One region of the Paenibacillus sp. CMM36 genome, then DNA from elsewhere that is predicted to be linked to it. Evidence: riboswitches for the same ligand, from Rfam matches in the RefSeq annotation. Region 1 holds a riboswitch; the other holds the start of a gene.
What was found. Region 1 has a riboswitch for S-adenosylmethionine ahead of metA (homoserine O-acetyltransferase MetA). Riboswitches for the same ligand answer to the same signal wherever they lie in the genome.
Positions count from the first base shown of each region.

Region 1 (7,718 bases):
GGAAAAGCTGAATCATTAGAATTTAGGGTTGACGGCACTCCAAGGTACGGTTATTATATAGGCAACAGTATAGTACGGCTCAAAAAGGGAAGCACCTTTCTTGCGAACACGCAGGATAGGTGCTTTTTTTTGCGTTTTTGTGTTGTGCGGGACTGTCTTTCAACGATATGAGGGAGGAAGAAATCATGGAGATTGTATTTTTAAATCGCTTGTCCAAACGGAATGAACAGGGCTATGAGGACTTTGCTCAGGTATGGATTGGGCAGCATGAAGGGGGATGGAGTGCAGGCTGGAGCACACACCATGTCCCGGATGAAAGTATAGACGACCTTTGGTATGAGGGCAGCTTGTGGCAGGAATTACTGCATGTATACCGTCATGAGCTGGCGCTCAAAATGGCTGAGGGCTACAGGCCCTTAATCCATGGCGTATTTCATGAGCAAGAAGGATCATCAGGGCGAGGACAGACGCTGCAAAAGCTGTATTGCTACAGTGATTTGTATCCACGTGATGAAGTGTATGAGCAATTGACGATGTGGAGACGGCAAAAAGCAGCAACGGAACGAAAAGCACCTTATTTTATCGCTACGAATCGACTGCTTCGGCTCATTAGCGTTTATCTTCCCCATACCGAAGAAGAACTGTTGGAGCTGCCTGGTATGGGTCAGGGTAAGGTGTCGCAATATGGGACGGAGCTATTGGCTATTACGACACAAAATGACCGCACCACGCCATTTCCGTTGAACTGGGTAACAGAGACGCTGGAAGAAGAAGTTTTTTTGTCATGGCTATACAAGCAAAAAGAGAACCAGTACAGGCAGGAGCTGAACAAATTCAGCTTAACTAGAACGATTATTGAAGGCATTTCGGACGGTCTTTCACTGGAGCATATCGGAATGAAGACAGGTTTGCATCGTAGAGAGATGATTGAAGCTGTGGAGCATTTGGATAGAGATGGTATTGATATGGAGAAGCTGATCCACAACGAATTGGTGAATGTATCTGAGGCGGAGCAGGCAGCTATCTGGTCTGCTTATGAAGAGTTGGGGGATACGTTGCTCAAGCCCGTCATGCTGAAAGTGTATGGGGAAGAAAAGGCAACCGAAACAGGACTGGATCAGATTTATGAGCGTCTGCGTCTGATCCGTATACGGTTTCGTCATCAGCAGGTACCCGACCGACATGTTGGATAATATAGAACTGGTTGGATAAAGCTAGGTATTAAAGTATATTCAGGGTCCAACATACTAAAAAGCAGCAGCCAGTTCCTCACAGGACACGGCTGCTGCTTTTTATGACCAAGCTTGAAAATAGAAAAAAGTATCCAATTCGATACTTTTTCCCCTTTTATTTTTAAACCCAGTCTTTCTTACGGAAAATACAGAACATACTGACGCCTAATGCCACCATAATACCAATGACGACAAAATAGCCATAACGTGTATGAAGCTCAGGCATATTATCGAAGTTCATCCCATATATTCCGGTAATGACCGTCAATGGCATAAATACGGTCGTAATTGCTGTAAACACACGCATAATTTCATTGGCACGGTTGGCGATACTGGATTGATAAGCTTCTCGAAGGTTACCCATCAAGTCGCGGTAAGTTTCGAAAGTCTCCGAAATTTTCACAGCATTTTCATAAATGTCGCTAAAATATTTTTGCAATTGATCGTCGATGAGCCGCAAATCCCGCTTGTTCAGGGTATTGATGACTTCTTTTTGCGGGCCCAACACTTTTTTCAGCCACAGAATCTCACTGCGTAAGCCGATGATTTCGTTCAAATGCGACTTTTTCGTATGCATTAGAATATCTTCTTCCAGCTTTTCAATGCGGACCTCAATCCGGTCACCAACCAGAAAATAGTTGTCAACAATTAAGTCGACCAACAGATACATAAAACGGTCAGGCTGGCTGACTTCTTGCTCCCACAGCATAGGCTTGAGGGTACGAAGCTCATTGATTTTCTGCTTGGTCACCGTAATGATAAAATGGCGGCCGAGAAAAATGTTCAAAGCTCGCAAAAATATTTCTTCATCATCAAAACGAATGCTATTTACAACGATAAAATAATGGCTTTCATAAATTTCAATCTTCGGACGCTGTTCTTCTTCACTCAAACAGTCTTCTACTGCAAGATCATGCATGGAAAATAAAGGCTGGAGCACTGCCAAATCATCGACATCGGCATCAATCCAATAAAAACCTTCTGCCGGTGCAGTAAGCGCCATTTCAATTTCTTCGACAGGGGTAAAAACCCCGTTGTTGACCAAACGGATTTTCATATACGTCACTCCTTATGCTCCGCCGTAACGGAAATACGTTTACCTTAAGCATAAGGAATGGACTCAGTTAGCCAGTTAGCCGGTGCGGGTAAGCGTGCACTCTCATCAAAAGCCGGAGGCTTTTGGAGCATGCAGAGCCTGGCGTCCCGTCTTTCGGCAAGCTGAAGTCATTCCTATGCTGTTGTTCAGGGATCGCCGCCTATTCGGACTCGGGTCGCCTTCCATTCCGGATTCACCTCTCAAATGTTCTTTTTTTAGATTGCCACAGTATCGCAGGAAACACTCAAGTCTGCACTACTGCTCCATATTTTTGCCTAATAGCACTTGTATAGTATAACGCTCGGCCTACGGCCTTTCAAGCGCAAAATCATGGGCAAAATCAACAGTAGTGGCAAGAGCTTCAGCGATAGGAGGGATATGATTTAACCTATGGAAAAGGTAGACAAAATGTGAATGCAGGTTACAAATTTGCAAGTCCCATCTTGACGAAGCCCAGCCGATGCATTAAAGTGAACAACAAGAACTTTGTGAACCCAAAATGAATATAGCGAAATCTTATCAAGAGCAGGTGGAGGGACTAGCCCGATGATACCCGGCAACCGGCGATTTTAATCGCACGGTGCTAATTCTTGCAGGACGCGCGCTTTGTACAAAGCGCGTTGCCCTGACAGATGAGAGAGGCGCATATGGATACAAATATGACCTTTCTCTAACCAGAGAAAGGTCTTTTTATTATATGCCCGGCATCTCAACAAGACGATTTTCGCAAAACTTACCGAACAAGGAGTGAGTTTACATGCCGATTAAAATCCCAGACACATTACCTGCTAAGGAAGTGCTGGAGGGCGAAAATATTTTCGTAATGGATGAAAGCTTGGCTTATCATCAGGATATTCGTCCGTTGCGTATCGCCATTTTGAATTTAATGCCTACAAAGGAAACGACGGAAACCCAACTGTTGCGTCTGGTCGGCAATACGCCGTTGCAAGTGGATGTCACGCTGGTGCACATGAAGTCTCATGTATCCAAAAATACATCGCAAGAATATTTGAACATGTTCTATAAAACGTTCGACGAGATCAAGAACAGTCGTTTTGACGGCATGGTCATTACAGGAGCCCCGGTTGAACAGCTTGAGTTTGAGGATGTGAACTACTGGGAGGAAATCCGGCAAATCTTTGAATGGACGAAAACGAATGTAACTTCGACCATGCATATCTGTTGGGCCTCACAGGCAGGCTTATACCATCATTTCGATGTCCCTAAATATGGGCTCGACTACAAATGCTTCGGTGTATTTCCACACACCGTGATAAAACCTAAAGTAAAATTGTTACGCGGCTTTGATGAACTGTTTTATGCCCCTCACTCCAGACATACGGAGGTTCGTCGGGAAGATATTGATCATATCGCCGAATTAGAAGTTTTATCCGAATCCGAGGAAGCTGGGGTGTACCTCGTAGCCACGCTTGACGGTAAACAAATTTTTGTAACTGGGCATTCTGAATATGACCCGCTTTCACTGAAATGGGAATACGACCGCGATGTAGCCAAAGGAATGGATATTGAAGTCCCCAAAAATTATTTTCCTAATGATGATCCTGAGCGCACCCCCCCCTCAATTTGGCGGGCGCACGCCAATTTATTATTCTCGAATTGGCTGAACTATTATGTATACCAAGAAACACCTTATGATATCGGGCCCCAGATTTAAAAAAGGAGCATGTAGTTTACCTTTGTAGAGTATCACCTTGCAGTAGCGCAGCAGTATAGTCTTTGACATCCATTTTTGCAGGATTGGTTATAGCACCCACTATGGAAGTTAACAGGAGGATTCATATGAGTGAGAAACAGTGGAAAATCGAAAGTAGATTGGCACAAATCGGTTCAGTAGAAGAGCCAGTAACCGGGGCTGTTAATTACCCGATTTACCAATCTACGGCGTTCCGCCATCCCCGTCTGGGTCAAAGCACAGGATTTGATTACATTCGGACGATCAATCCCACGCGAAAGGTACTGGAAGAGGCTTCTGCTGCACTTGAATCGGGTGATGCAGGCTTTGCATGCAGCTCAGGTATGGCGGCGCTGCAAACGGTATTTGCATTGTTTGGACAGGGAGATCATCTCATAGTATCGCTGGATCTGTATGGCGGGACGTATCGTTTGCTGGAGCGTATTTTGTCTAAATTTGGTGTGACAGCCAGTTATGTGGATACGAACGATCTTGAAGCGCTCGAACAGTCATGTCGACCGAATACCAAAGCTGTATTCATAGAAACGCCTACAAATCCGTTAATGATGATTACTGATATTCGAGCGGTGGCTAAATGGGCATCACAACATCAGTTGCTTACCATTGTAGATAATACGCTGCTAACGCCATATTTCCAGCGGCCATTGGAACTGGGCGCGGATATTGTGGTACATAGCGCAACCAAATATTTGGGCGGACACAACGATGTGCTGGCAGGGTTGATCGTAACCAAAGGCAAAGAGCTATCAGCTGAAATTGCATTCCTGCACAATTCCATAGGGGCAGTGCTTTCCCCAAGCGATTGCTACCAGTTAATGAAGGGCATGAAGACGTTAGCGCTGCGTATGGACCGGCACGAGCATAATGCAACAGTGCTGTCTAACTATTTACTGACGCATCCGGCTGTGGCGGAAGTATTTTATCCAGCTCTAGAAGGCCATCCAGGTCGTGAGATTCAAAATAAACAATCCAGCGGAAATACGGGTATCTTTTCCTTTAAAGTAAAGGATGCTCGTTATGTGGAACCTTTGCTTCGTCACATTAAGCTCATTGCGTTTGCGGAAAGTCTCGGCGGTGTGGAATCGTTAATGACCTATCCCGCTGTGCAGACACATGCGGACATACCAGCAGAAATTCGGGATGCAGTCGGGGTAGATGACAGGCTGTTGCGTTTCTCCGTAGGCATTGAGCATACAGACGACCTAATTGAAGATTTACGTTCGGCGTTGGAAGCGGCACGTCAAGAAGTAGAAGGAGGAGAGCTGCAATGATAGAGGATGCGAGGAGGATCGGGCAGGATCTGAACAAAGAGCGGAAGTTCGCTACCAAGCTGCTGCATTTTGGCTCTGAAATTGACAGCGTTACGGGGGCATCGAGCGTCCCGATCTATCAAGCTTCTACCTTCCACCATCACGATATTTTTAATCCTCCACAGCATGACTATAGCCGTTCAGGTAATCCGACACGACAAGCTTTGGAGGATTATATCGCTTTATTAGAAGGCGGGGCGTGCGGTTTTGCCTTTGCATCAGGTATGGCGGCCATCTCTACTACATTTATGCTCTTGTCTGCTGGAGATCATGTCATTGTTTCCGAGGACGTATATGGAGGAACATATCGACTGCTGACCTCCATTTTGAAACGGATGAATATCGAAACGACCTTCGTCGACATGACGGACCTCAACCTTGTGAAAGATGCGTTGCAGGAGAATACAAGGGCTGTATATATGGAAACTCCGTCCAATCCGACACTCAAAATTACCGATGTGGCAGGAATAACTTCTTGGGCACAGGACAACGGGCTTTTAACGTTATTGGATAATACTTTTATGACACCTTATTATCAACGTCCGATTGAGCAGGGAGTTGATATTGTATTGCACAGCGCGACCAAGTTTCTGGGCGGACACAGCGATGTGCTGGCAGGACTTGCGGTAGCACGTACCGAATCGTTGGGAAGACAAATCAAGCAGCTCCAAAATGGACTGGGTACCGTGTTGGCTCCGCAGGAGTCATGGTTGCTCATGCGCGGTATGAAGACACTGGAGGCTCGTATGGCTCACAGCGAAAAGAGCGCAGCGAAGCTTGCTAACTGGCTGAACGAGCGCAACGACATTGAGGCGGTATACTACCCGGGTCTGGAGAATCATCCAGGGCGTGAAGTTCATGAGTGCCAATCCAGCGGTTATGGTGCAGTGATATCTTTTGATGTGGGTTCTGGTGAGCGTGCAAAAGAAGTCCTCAGTCGCGTACGTATTCCAATTGTAGCGGTGAGTCTGGGAGCTGTGGAAAGCATCTTGTCGTATCCGGCGATGATGTCACATGCGGCTATGCCCCATAGTGTACGATTGGAGCGCGGGATTACGAACGGACTACTCCGTTTCTCCGTAGGTTTGGAGGATATTGACGACCTGATCAGTGATCTGGATGAGGCGCTGCGCTAGAGCGTTAGCACATCCGCAGCATCTTTGTCGTTTTCACGCTGAGAGCAAATATGTACAGTACTAAACAGCAAGTTTCCAGTATTTCAGGAGGCTTGCTGTTTTCTATAAAATAACATGAACGACAGTGTGAAAAAAGACACTTTTCAGTTCTGTTTTCTTATTTTTTGGCTATATGCAATGTTGAGATAAGCTTGGCAGTTGCCTGTTTTCCTAGGTGAAAAGCAGAAAGAAGCGGGAATAAGTATGGTTCCTTACCTAAAGATATGTTAGTATTATCATTAGGTTTTACTATGCTAAATAGCACAGACAACATACAAGGCTAGTCATGAACATACATTACGGCAGGGTTCGAACGCAGGTTTGTGAAAGCATTCTCGTTCATAAGTCCTGTCGTTCATTTCGTCGCCCTGTGACAGCGAAGGAGGATACACCATGAGTGTAATCGACCATATTTTAGATAAAGCCCTACGCGGCGAACGCCTGAATTTAGAGGATACCGTTGCTTTGTTCGAATCAGACGAGGTAGAAAAAATCGGTCATGCGGCGAATAAAGTCATGAATCGCATGCATCCCGATCCCGTTAAAACCTTCGTTATCGGACGAAATATTAACTATACAAACGTGTGTGACGTATACTGTCGCTTCTGCGCTTTTTATCGTAGACCAGGTTCTGATGAAGGTTATGTTTTGCCGGATGAGGTGATCTTTCAGAAGATCAAGGAAACGCAGGAAGTAGGTGGCACCGAAATTCTAATGCAAGGCGGTGTGAACCCGAATCTGCCGTTCAGTTATTATACCGATTTGCTGAAAGGTATCAAGGAGCGTTTTCCCGATATTACGATGCACTCCTTCTCGCCAGCTGAAATTCACAAAATGAAGGAGAAATCTGGTCTTTCTATGGAAGAAACAATCCGCGCCATTCATGAAGCTGGATTGGATTCGCTTCCGGGCGGAGGTGGAGAAATTTTGGATGACCGCACACGCCGCAAAATTAGCCGTCTCAAAGGCTCTTGGCGTGATTGGATGGATGTCATGCAAACGGCTCATAAGGTTGGGATGAACACGACTGCTACGATGGTTATTGGCTTTGGCGAGTTGATGGAGGAGCGTGCGCTGCATTTGTTGCGTGTTCGTGATGCTCAGGACGAATGCATTGAAAACAAATATAATTCTGAAGGATTTTTGGCCTTTATTCCTTGGACCTTCCAGCCAGACAATACCAACCTGAAG
Region 1 is NZ_JBSEDY010000001.1:459,230-466,947, forward strand. It holds gene ACWA2B_RS02315 (ROK family protein) at 1-19, shown strand, start outside; gene ACWA2B_RS02320 (HRDC domain-containing protein) at 186-1,193, shown strand; gene corA (magnesium/cobalt transporter CorA) at 1,354-2,289, opposite strand; SAM riboswitch class I at 2,842-2,967, shown strand; gene metA (homoserine O-acetyltransferase MetA) at 3,086-4,003, shown strand; gene ACWA2B_RS02335 (PLP-dependent transferase) at 4,129-5,313, shown strand; gene ACWA2B_RS02340 (aminotransferase class I/II-fold pyridoxal phosphate-dependent enzyme) at 5,310-6,488, shown strand; gene mqnC (cyclic dehypoxanthinyl futalosine synthase) at 6,921-7,718, shown strand, end outside.

Region 2 (7,718 bases), on a different contig from region 1:
TTCAAGTGGTGATTGGAATTATCTTGCTGTACGTCAACAGACCTGAAATCTACATGTTTATCGTGCTGGGGCATATGCTGGTGATTGCATCGTTGTTCTCCATCTTGGCTTATCTGAGCTATCGTGTATGGCAATTGTCACCGGATCGCAAGCTTGTTCCGACCCAAGCACAACGTACCTAAGCATTTCATAGATCATAGTGAAGCGGATTTTTGCCCAAGTGGCGTTTAAACACGTATAATAGCATATAAGAAACAAACCAGGCCCACGAGTTTCTCGAGGGCTTGATTTGCTTAGGAGGAATCGTCCAGTTGATCTACCAGAATTTGCGCCAATTTATTGAAGCACTGCGTAAAGAAAATCATCTTAAAATTATAGAGGCACCTGTCGATCCTTACTTGGAGCTGGCTGAGATTCATCGAAGAGTCATTGAGGAAGAAGGGCCGGCACTGCTGTTCACGAATGTAAAAGGAACTCCGTTTCCTGTAGCCAGTAATCTGTTTGGCACGAATCGCCGTGTGGACATGGCTTTTGGCCCGCGCCCAGAGCAACTGATGGATGCGATTGTAGGAGCAACCAAAACATTGTTTCCACCTACACCCAAAGCATTGTGGAATGAACGTGGCCTGATTAAGGACATGCTAAAAGTAGGCCTAAAAACAGTATCTCATAGCGAGGCTCCTGTATTGGGAGTTCGCCGTACAGAGGCTCCGCTGGCACCACTGCCTAAAGTGACCAGTTGGCATGAGGATGGAGGACCGTTTATTACCCTTCCACTCGTGTATACCGAGAAGCCAGGTCAGCCCAAGGATCATAATCTGGGGATGTACCGCATTCAGATTTATGATGATCAGACGACGGGCATTCACTGGCAAATTCATAAAGGCGGCGGTTTCCATTATCATGAAGCGGAGCTGCGTAATGAGCCGTTGCCTACGACGATTATCATCGGTGGCCCGCCTGCTCTGATTGCGTCTGCCATTGCTCCAGCACCGGAAAACTTGCCTGAGCTGTTGCTGGCTTCGCTTATTATGGGAGGCAAGCTGCCCATGACAGAGGACCCGCTTGGGGGTCATCGGATTCCAGCAGAAGCAGAATTTGCAATCAGCGGTTATGTGCCACCTCATGAACGCCGTCCGGAAGGCCCGTTTGGCGATCATTTTGGATATTATTCATTACAGCATGATTTCCCTGTATTTCATGTCAAACATATGCATCACCGCAAGGATGCCATTTATCCGGCAACCATTGTAGGTAAGCCTCGGCAAGAAGACTACTACCTCGGTGAGTTTTTGCAACGTCTGCTGTCGCCTGCCTATCCGCTTGTGATGCCTTCCGTCAAGTCCCTGTGGGCGTATGCGGAAACGGGCGTACATGCGCTGGCAGCGGCAGTCGTACGTGAAAGCTACTCCCGTGAAGCGCTTGTATCCGGTTTTACCATTTTGGGTCAAGGTCAATTGTCATTGACCAAGTTCCTGATGCTGACAGATCGAGTCATTGATTTATCTGACTTTAACCTGCTGTTAGAAACCATTCTGGAGCGATTTAATCCAGCAAGGGATTTATTTATTTTCAATCACACGTCACACGATACACTCGATTACACAGGCCGCAAGCTGAATCATGGCAGTAAGGCGATCCTGATGGGAATAGGTGAGCCTGTACGTGAATTGCCTCGTGCTTATGAGGGAGGCGATCTGCCGGGAATTCGTGAAATTGAGCCCTATTGCGGAGGGTGCCTCGTTGTGTCCGGCTCTTCCTTTGAGCAGGAGCCTGAACTCGCTGCGCGTGTATTGGAGCGATTAGCTGCGGGTGAGCAAGAGTGGCCGCTCGTTTTCATTGTGGACGATGCCAAGGAAGTCGTTCGCTCTCAAGCCTCGTTCCTGTGGACGGTATTCACTCGCTTTAACCCGGCTACGGATATGTACGCGGACAGCGAAGTGCGTTTGCATCATCTGAACTATAAGCTGCCGATTGTAGTGGATGCGCGTATGAAGCCGGGGTATCCGGATGAGGTGTTACCGCGTGAGGATATTGTTAAGCTTGTAGATCAACGATGGACAAGTTATTTCGCTTGACGCCCTAATTAAACCTACAGCCGGATTTTATATTTATAAGGAGGCGTAAGCATGATACGCAAGCTACTGGGTGAGCCGCCGCGTGTGAACAAGGGCATCCTGCTAGATGCCATGAATAGCATGTCAGATATGTTGAACCTGCTGGAACGGCAAATTCAGGCTGGTGGAGATCCGACCCACGATTTTCGGAAGGCGGATATTTTGACACGCGGTCTAATGTCATCTCTGGATGAACTGGAGCAGAGCCATCATGCTGCCGCCTTTTTCCGTATGAAAGTGAAAGCCGGATATGCTGAAGATATGAGTGAGGATGAAAAATCCGACTATGCATTGTATGTTTTCTTTTATAAAGATGGGTTTGTGAGGGTATTTTCCATTCTGGATAAGCTGGGCAACTGGCTGAATGATCTGTATGATTTAAAAACAGGACAGTATAAGGCGCATTATTCGTATTTTACCGTGTTGCGGCAGCTCAAGTATCTCAAAATGCATCCTGTATTGACCGATAATTTATATGATATCAAGGATACATACAACGATGCGATCAATCGGCTGCGTAAGCGGCGAAATACGGAGATACACTATATGAATACAGAAATGCAGGATGATCTCTGGCAACGACACCGAGCTTTGTATGGAAAAATCCAACTGGAGGACCTTGATCACCATTTGGAAGATTTGCAGCAGGGCTTGGAAATGGTGTGTCGGTCGTTGTCAATCGCCTTTACTTATACTGCGAAACAATGGAAGAACCGGGCAGTACGCCCAAAAATATGATAGAAAATATCCTTTGACAAAGCAATGTAAACTATCTATACTGAAACCTAGTTTCAGAAAAATGCTTGAATTATGTTTTTTTATATAAACTTAACGGACAGCTAAAGCTGGAGTTTAACATATTTTTCTTATCCAGAGAGGTGGAGGGACTGGCCCGATGAAGCCCGGCAACCCGTTTTTTCCCGGTGTAATACACTGGGAGGGAACATGATGGTGCTAATTCCTACAAAACCGCTAGAGTTATAGCGATTTTGGCAGATGAGAAAAGGATCGCAAGGTGGGGCCCTTTTCATTCTGTGAAAGGGGCTCTTTTTTGTATAAATAAATAGCGATTTTATACAATCCTGAGAGATGACAACTGGTAAAAAGGGTAAGGAAGAAGTGAAGGGGGTCGCAGCACGTTGATAGAGCTTAAGCAGTTAACCAAGCATTATGGCAAAGGCAACCGACGCGTAAATGCGCTGTCTGGGTTGAATCTTTCTATAAAGCGTGGAGAAATATTCGGAGTGATTGGTCACTCCGGGGCAGGGAAAAGTACATTGATCCGCTGTATTAATTTATTGGAACGCCCTACTTCAGGTGAAGTATGGGTAGACGGGGTAAACCTCACTACTGTGAGTCAATCCCAGTTACAAATGCAGCGCCGAAAAATCGGAATGATTTTTCAGCATTTTAATTTGTTGTCTTCGGCGACGGTATATGACAATATTGCATTTCCGTTGCGGCTGGTAAACACGCCCAAGCAGAAGTTGGACCAGAAGGTTCGTGAACTGCTGGAATTGGTGGGTCTCGAAGAACACAGTGGAAAATATCCGTCACAGCTCTCAGGTGGACAGAAGCAACGGGTAGGAATTGCACGGGCGCTGGCTAGTGATCCTCATGTATTGCTGTGTGACGAAGCGACTTCGGCGCTTGATCCGCAGACGACGGGGTCTATCCTGAAATTGCTGCTGGATATTAATCAGCGTTTTAATTTAACCATCGTGTTGATTACACATGAAATGCATGTCATTCAAAGCATTTGTGATAAAGTTGGCGTCATTCATCAGGGCGACATCGTGGAGCAAGGTCCGGTGGCGGAAGTATTTTTGAAGCCGCAGCACCAGGTAACCAAGGACTTTATCCAGCGGGAGTCAGAACATCCCGAGGAGTTGCAAGCAGCGATTGCGGCAGCAGGTGAGGGCGAGTCGGCGCAGGTGGTACGTATCTCCTTCTTGGGCAGCAAAACATATGATGCGATTCTGTCGCGTACGGCTCGAAGCACTGGGGTTGATTTTGCGATCTTGCAGGGAACCATATCTACGATTAAAAATGTACCCTATGGTCAGCTAATCGTTCGTTTTGAAGGAAATCATGAGGATATAGAGCATACGCTGCGCGAAGTGTCTGGGCAAGGACTTGATGTGGAGGTGATCGGACAATGAGCGAACTTGATTTTTCACAAGTGAGTTGGGAAGAGCTAGGGAATTCTACTATGGAAACCCTTCAGATGCTCGGTGCATCCGCATTGTTCACCCTCATTATTGGTTTGCCGCTCGGCATATTATTGTTTCTGGCGAGCCGCTCCTCGTTGACTCTGATGAAGGTGATATACATTGTATTATCATTCATCGTTAACATTTTACGTTCCGTGCCATTTATCATTTTGATCGTTGCACTTATTCCTTTTACACGATCGCTGGTAGGTACCTCGACCGGGGTGTTGGGAACCATCCCACCATTGGTTATCGGGGCTGCCCCATTCTTCGCACGTCTTGTCGAAACGTCTCTGCGTGAAGTGGACAAGGGTGTCATTGAAGCCGCACAAGCAATGGGGGCCTCGACAGGACAAATTATCCGGCGTGTGCTGTTACGTGAGGCACTTCCGGGACTGCTAGCCGCATTAACCATTACCGTCGTTACACTCGTATCCTACACGGCAATGTCCGGGATGATCGGGGGCGGTGGACTGGGTACACTGGCTATCAACTACGGCTATTATCGTTATGAAACGGCTGTAATGATCGTTGCGGTCGTGCTGATGGTCGTATTGGTTCAATTGCTGCAAATGGCGGGAGACCGTCTCGTGCGGCATTATACTCGAAAATAGGGAAAACATATAGATATCCTTATTGATCAGGACGTCTGCTCCTGAATATTACAAATTATTGGAGGGGTAATAACATGAAGAAATGGGTATTGGCTGTATTAAGCTTGACATTAATTGCGGTGCTGGCTGCTTGCGGCACAAAGAGCACAACATCGGATACAAACAATGCGGCCGAAAATACAGGCGGATCACCACGTGAAGTGGAGCTGAAAGTTGGAGCTTCTCCTGTGCCGCATGCGGAAATTTTGGAAGCAATCAAACCTCAGTTGGAAAAAGAAGGGGTTCGTCTCCAAGTCGTTCAGTTTAACGACTATGTACAGCCGAACGTTCAATTGTTTGACAAGCAGTTGGATGCTAACTTCTATCAACATGTACCTTACTTGAATGTTATGAACAAAGAGCGCAAAATGAATTTGGTTTCTGTGGGCGCGGTTCACCTGGAGCCTTTCGGCATCTACTCCCAAAAATATAAAAAGCTTGATGAACTCCCAGATGGCGCAACGGTAGCCATTCCGAACGATGCAACAAACGGAGGCCGTGCATTGTTGTTGTTGGAAAAACAAGGTCTGATCAAGCTGAAAGACGCAAGCAACATTGAAGCTACGGTAAAAGATATTACTGAAAATAAGAAAAACCTGAAATTCAAGGAGCTGGAAGCGGCTATGCTGCCACGTCAGTTGCCTGAAGTGGACATTGCGTTGATCAACACGAACTACGCTCTGGAAGCTAAGCTGAACCCGACGAAGGATGCACTGGCACTGGAAGATAAAGATTCTCCATATGCTAACGTTCTGGTAGCTCGTCCTGATAATAAAGATTCTGAAGCGATTCAGAAGCTGCTTAAAGCTTTGCAATCCCCAGAAACTAAAAAATTCATTGAAGATAAATACCAAGGCGCAATTATCCCGGCATTTTAAGTAGGGAACGAGAACACATTGCACGCAAACCCCAGATTCTCTTGAACAAGAGGACTGGGGTTTCTTTTGGATAGAGTTGTAGGGGAAGCTTAAATATTTTATACTTGGGGGTGACCGTTCTCTGTGAACAGGAGGAAAATTGTTGAGAGATAAAGTCGCATTCATAACGGGTAGTGCCAAAGGTTTAGGTAAAACGACCGCTCTGCGTCTGGCGAATGAAGGCTGTAATATTGCGCTGAATTATGTGCATAGCCAAGCAGAAGCCGAAGCGCTTAAGCGGGTGATTGAGTCTAAGGGAGTACGCTGCCTGTCTTTACAAGGGGATATCACTGTTCAGAAAGATATCACGAGGCTGATTGGTGAAGTCCAGGATCGGCTAGGCGGAGTCGATATTATGGTGAACAATGCTGGACCGTTCATCCGGGAACGCCGCCTGTTTGCGGATTACAGTGTAGCTGAGATTCATACCATGATACAAGGGAATCTGGTCGGTACCATGTTGCTGGATCATTTGGTATTGCCTCACATGCGTAGCCAGCAATGGGGACGTATTATTCATTTTGGCTTTGGTCATGCTGGAGAAGCGAGGGCTTGGCCGCATCGCGCCGTCTACGCAGCCGCCAAGGTGGGGCTGGTGTCTTTTACGAAGTCACTGGCTGTGGAGGAGGCTCCTTATGGCATCACGGTCAATATGATCTGTCCAGGGGATATTCGAGGAGCAAATAAGGAAATGTCAATCGCCGATGTCATCGGCATGCAGGATAAAGAGACACCGCGTGGGCGTCCGGGGAGCGGAGAGGACATTGCGCGAGTGATCGCCTATTTGTGTGAGGAGCATTCGGATTTTATAACAGGCAATATTATGGATGTATCGGGAGGATTGGACCCCATTCGGCCAACCATATAAGCTTGAGTGATCCCTCAGACGCTGTAACACAAAAAAGAGTCTTGAGCTTCGTTACCGAAGTCAAGACTCTCATGATCTTATGCATCAAGCATTAGAATACTTGTACCACTTCTTGGACGCCGTCGACTTCTTCGAGAAGAGCGCGTTCAATCCCTGCTTTCAGCGTGATTGTGGAACTTGGGCAACTGCCGCAAGCGCCTACCAGCTTCAGCTTAACGATGCCGTCTTCTACGTCAACCAGCTCAACGTCGCCGCCATCGCGTTGCAGGAACGGACGGAGCTTATCCAGTACATCTGCTACTTCATCATACATTTGAACGCTTTGTGTTTCGCTCATTAGAATTCAACTCCTTTCCTATACCTTTATTATTATATTACAAAGCGGGCCAAATTAAAATGCCCGTCATCCAAAGCAGGTGAAAAAATGTTAAGACCTATTATTGAGTTTTGCACCAGTAATATGCATTGGGGCACTGATGAAATCATGTCCAAGCTGGAACAGAATCCAGATTATGATGTGATTGAATACGGCTGCCTAAGCAATTGCGGTCAGTGTAACGCGGAACCCTATGCGATGGTCAATGGTGAGATTGTATCCGCAGATTCAGCAGAGCTTCTGTACGAAGTGATTATGAACAAAATTAAGGAAGCTGAAGCATGGGATAACCTAGACTTGGATTGAAATATAATGCTCTGTTAGCCCATACACGCAATATACAAAGAAGACCTGCTTTGGGAGCGGGTCTTCTTTGTTTGTTTAGCATGATCAGCCAAAATGGCGTTTGGACTTCCAGAGCACACCGCTTTTAAGCAGGCGTGGTACACGGCCGCGCAATGAAGTGCTGCCCATAAAGCCATAGCCGAACCCGGCCTTCTTGCCAAGTGCGCCTAATGTACCGCGCAGCTTTAAAGGATGCGGGTGAGGCGTTTGACCTTTCCATAGATCACGT
Region 2 is NZ_JBSEDY010000005.1:270,712-278,429, reverse strand. It holds gene ACWA2B_RS13340 (COX15/CtaA family protein) at 1-182, shown strand, start outside; gene ACWA2B_RS13335 (UbiD family decarboxylase) at 312-2,078, shown strand; gene ACWA2B_RS13330 (Cthe_2314 family HEPN domain-containing protein) at 2,130-2,855, shown strand; SAM riboswitch class I at 2,981-3,120, shown strand; gene ACWA2B_RS13325 (methionine ABC transporter ATP-binding protein) at 3,257-4,279, shown strand; gene ACWA2B_RS13320 (methionine ABC transporter permease) at 4,276-4,944, shown strand; gene ACWA2B_RS13315 (MetQ/NlpA family ABC transporter substrate-binding protein) at 5,019-5,861, shown strand; gene ACWA2B_RS13310 (SDR family oxidoreductase) at 6,004-6,768, shown strand; gene ACWA2B_RS13305 (NifU family protein) at 6,860-7,105, opposite strand; gene ACWA2B_RS13300 (YuzB family protein) at 7,193-7,450, shown strand; gene ACWA2B_RS13295 (NAD(P)/FAD-dependent oxidoreductase) at 7,535-7,718, opposite strand, start outside.
Region 2: linked by a shared signal. The riboswitch ahead of ACWA2B_RS13325 (methionine ABC transporter ATP-binding protein) and the one ahead of metA (homoserine O-acetyltransferase MetA) in region 1 are both predicted to bind S-adenosylmethionine.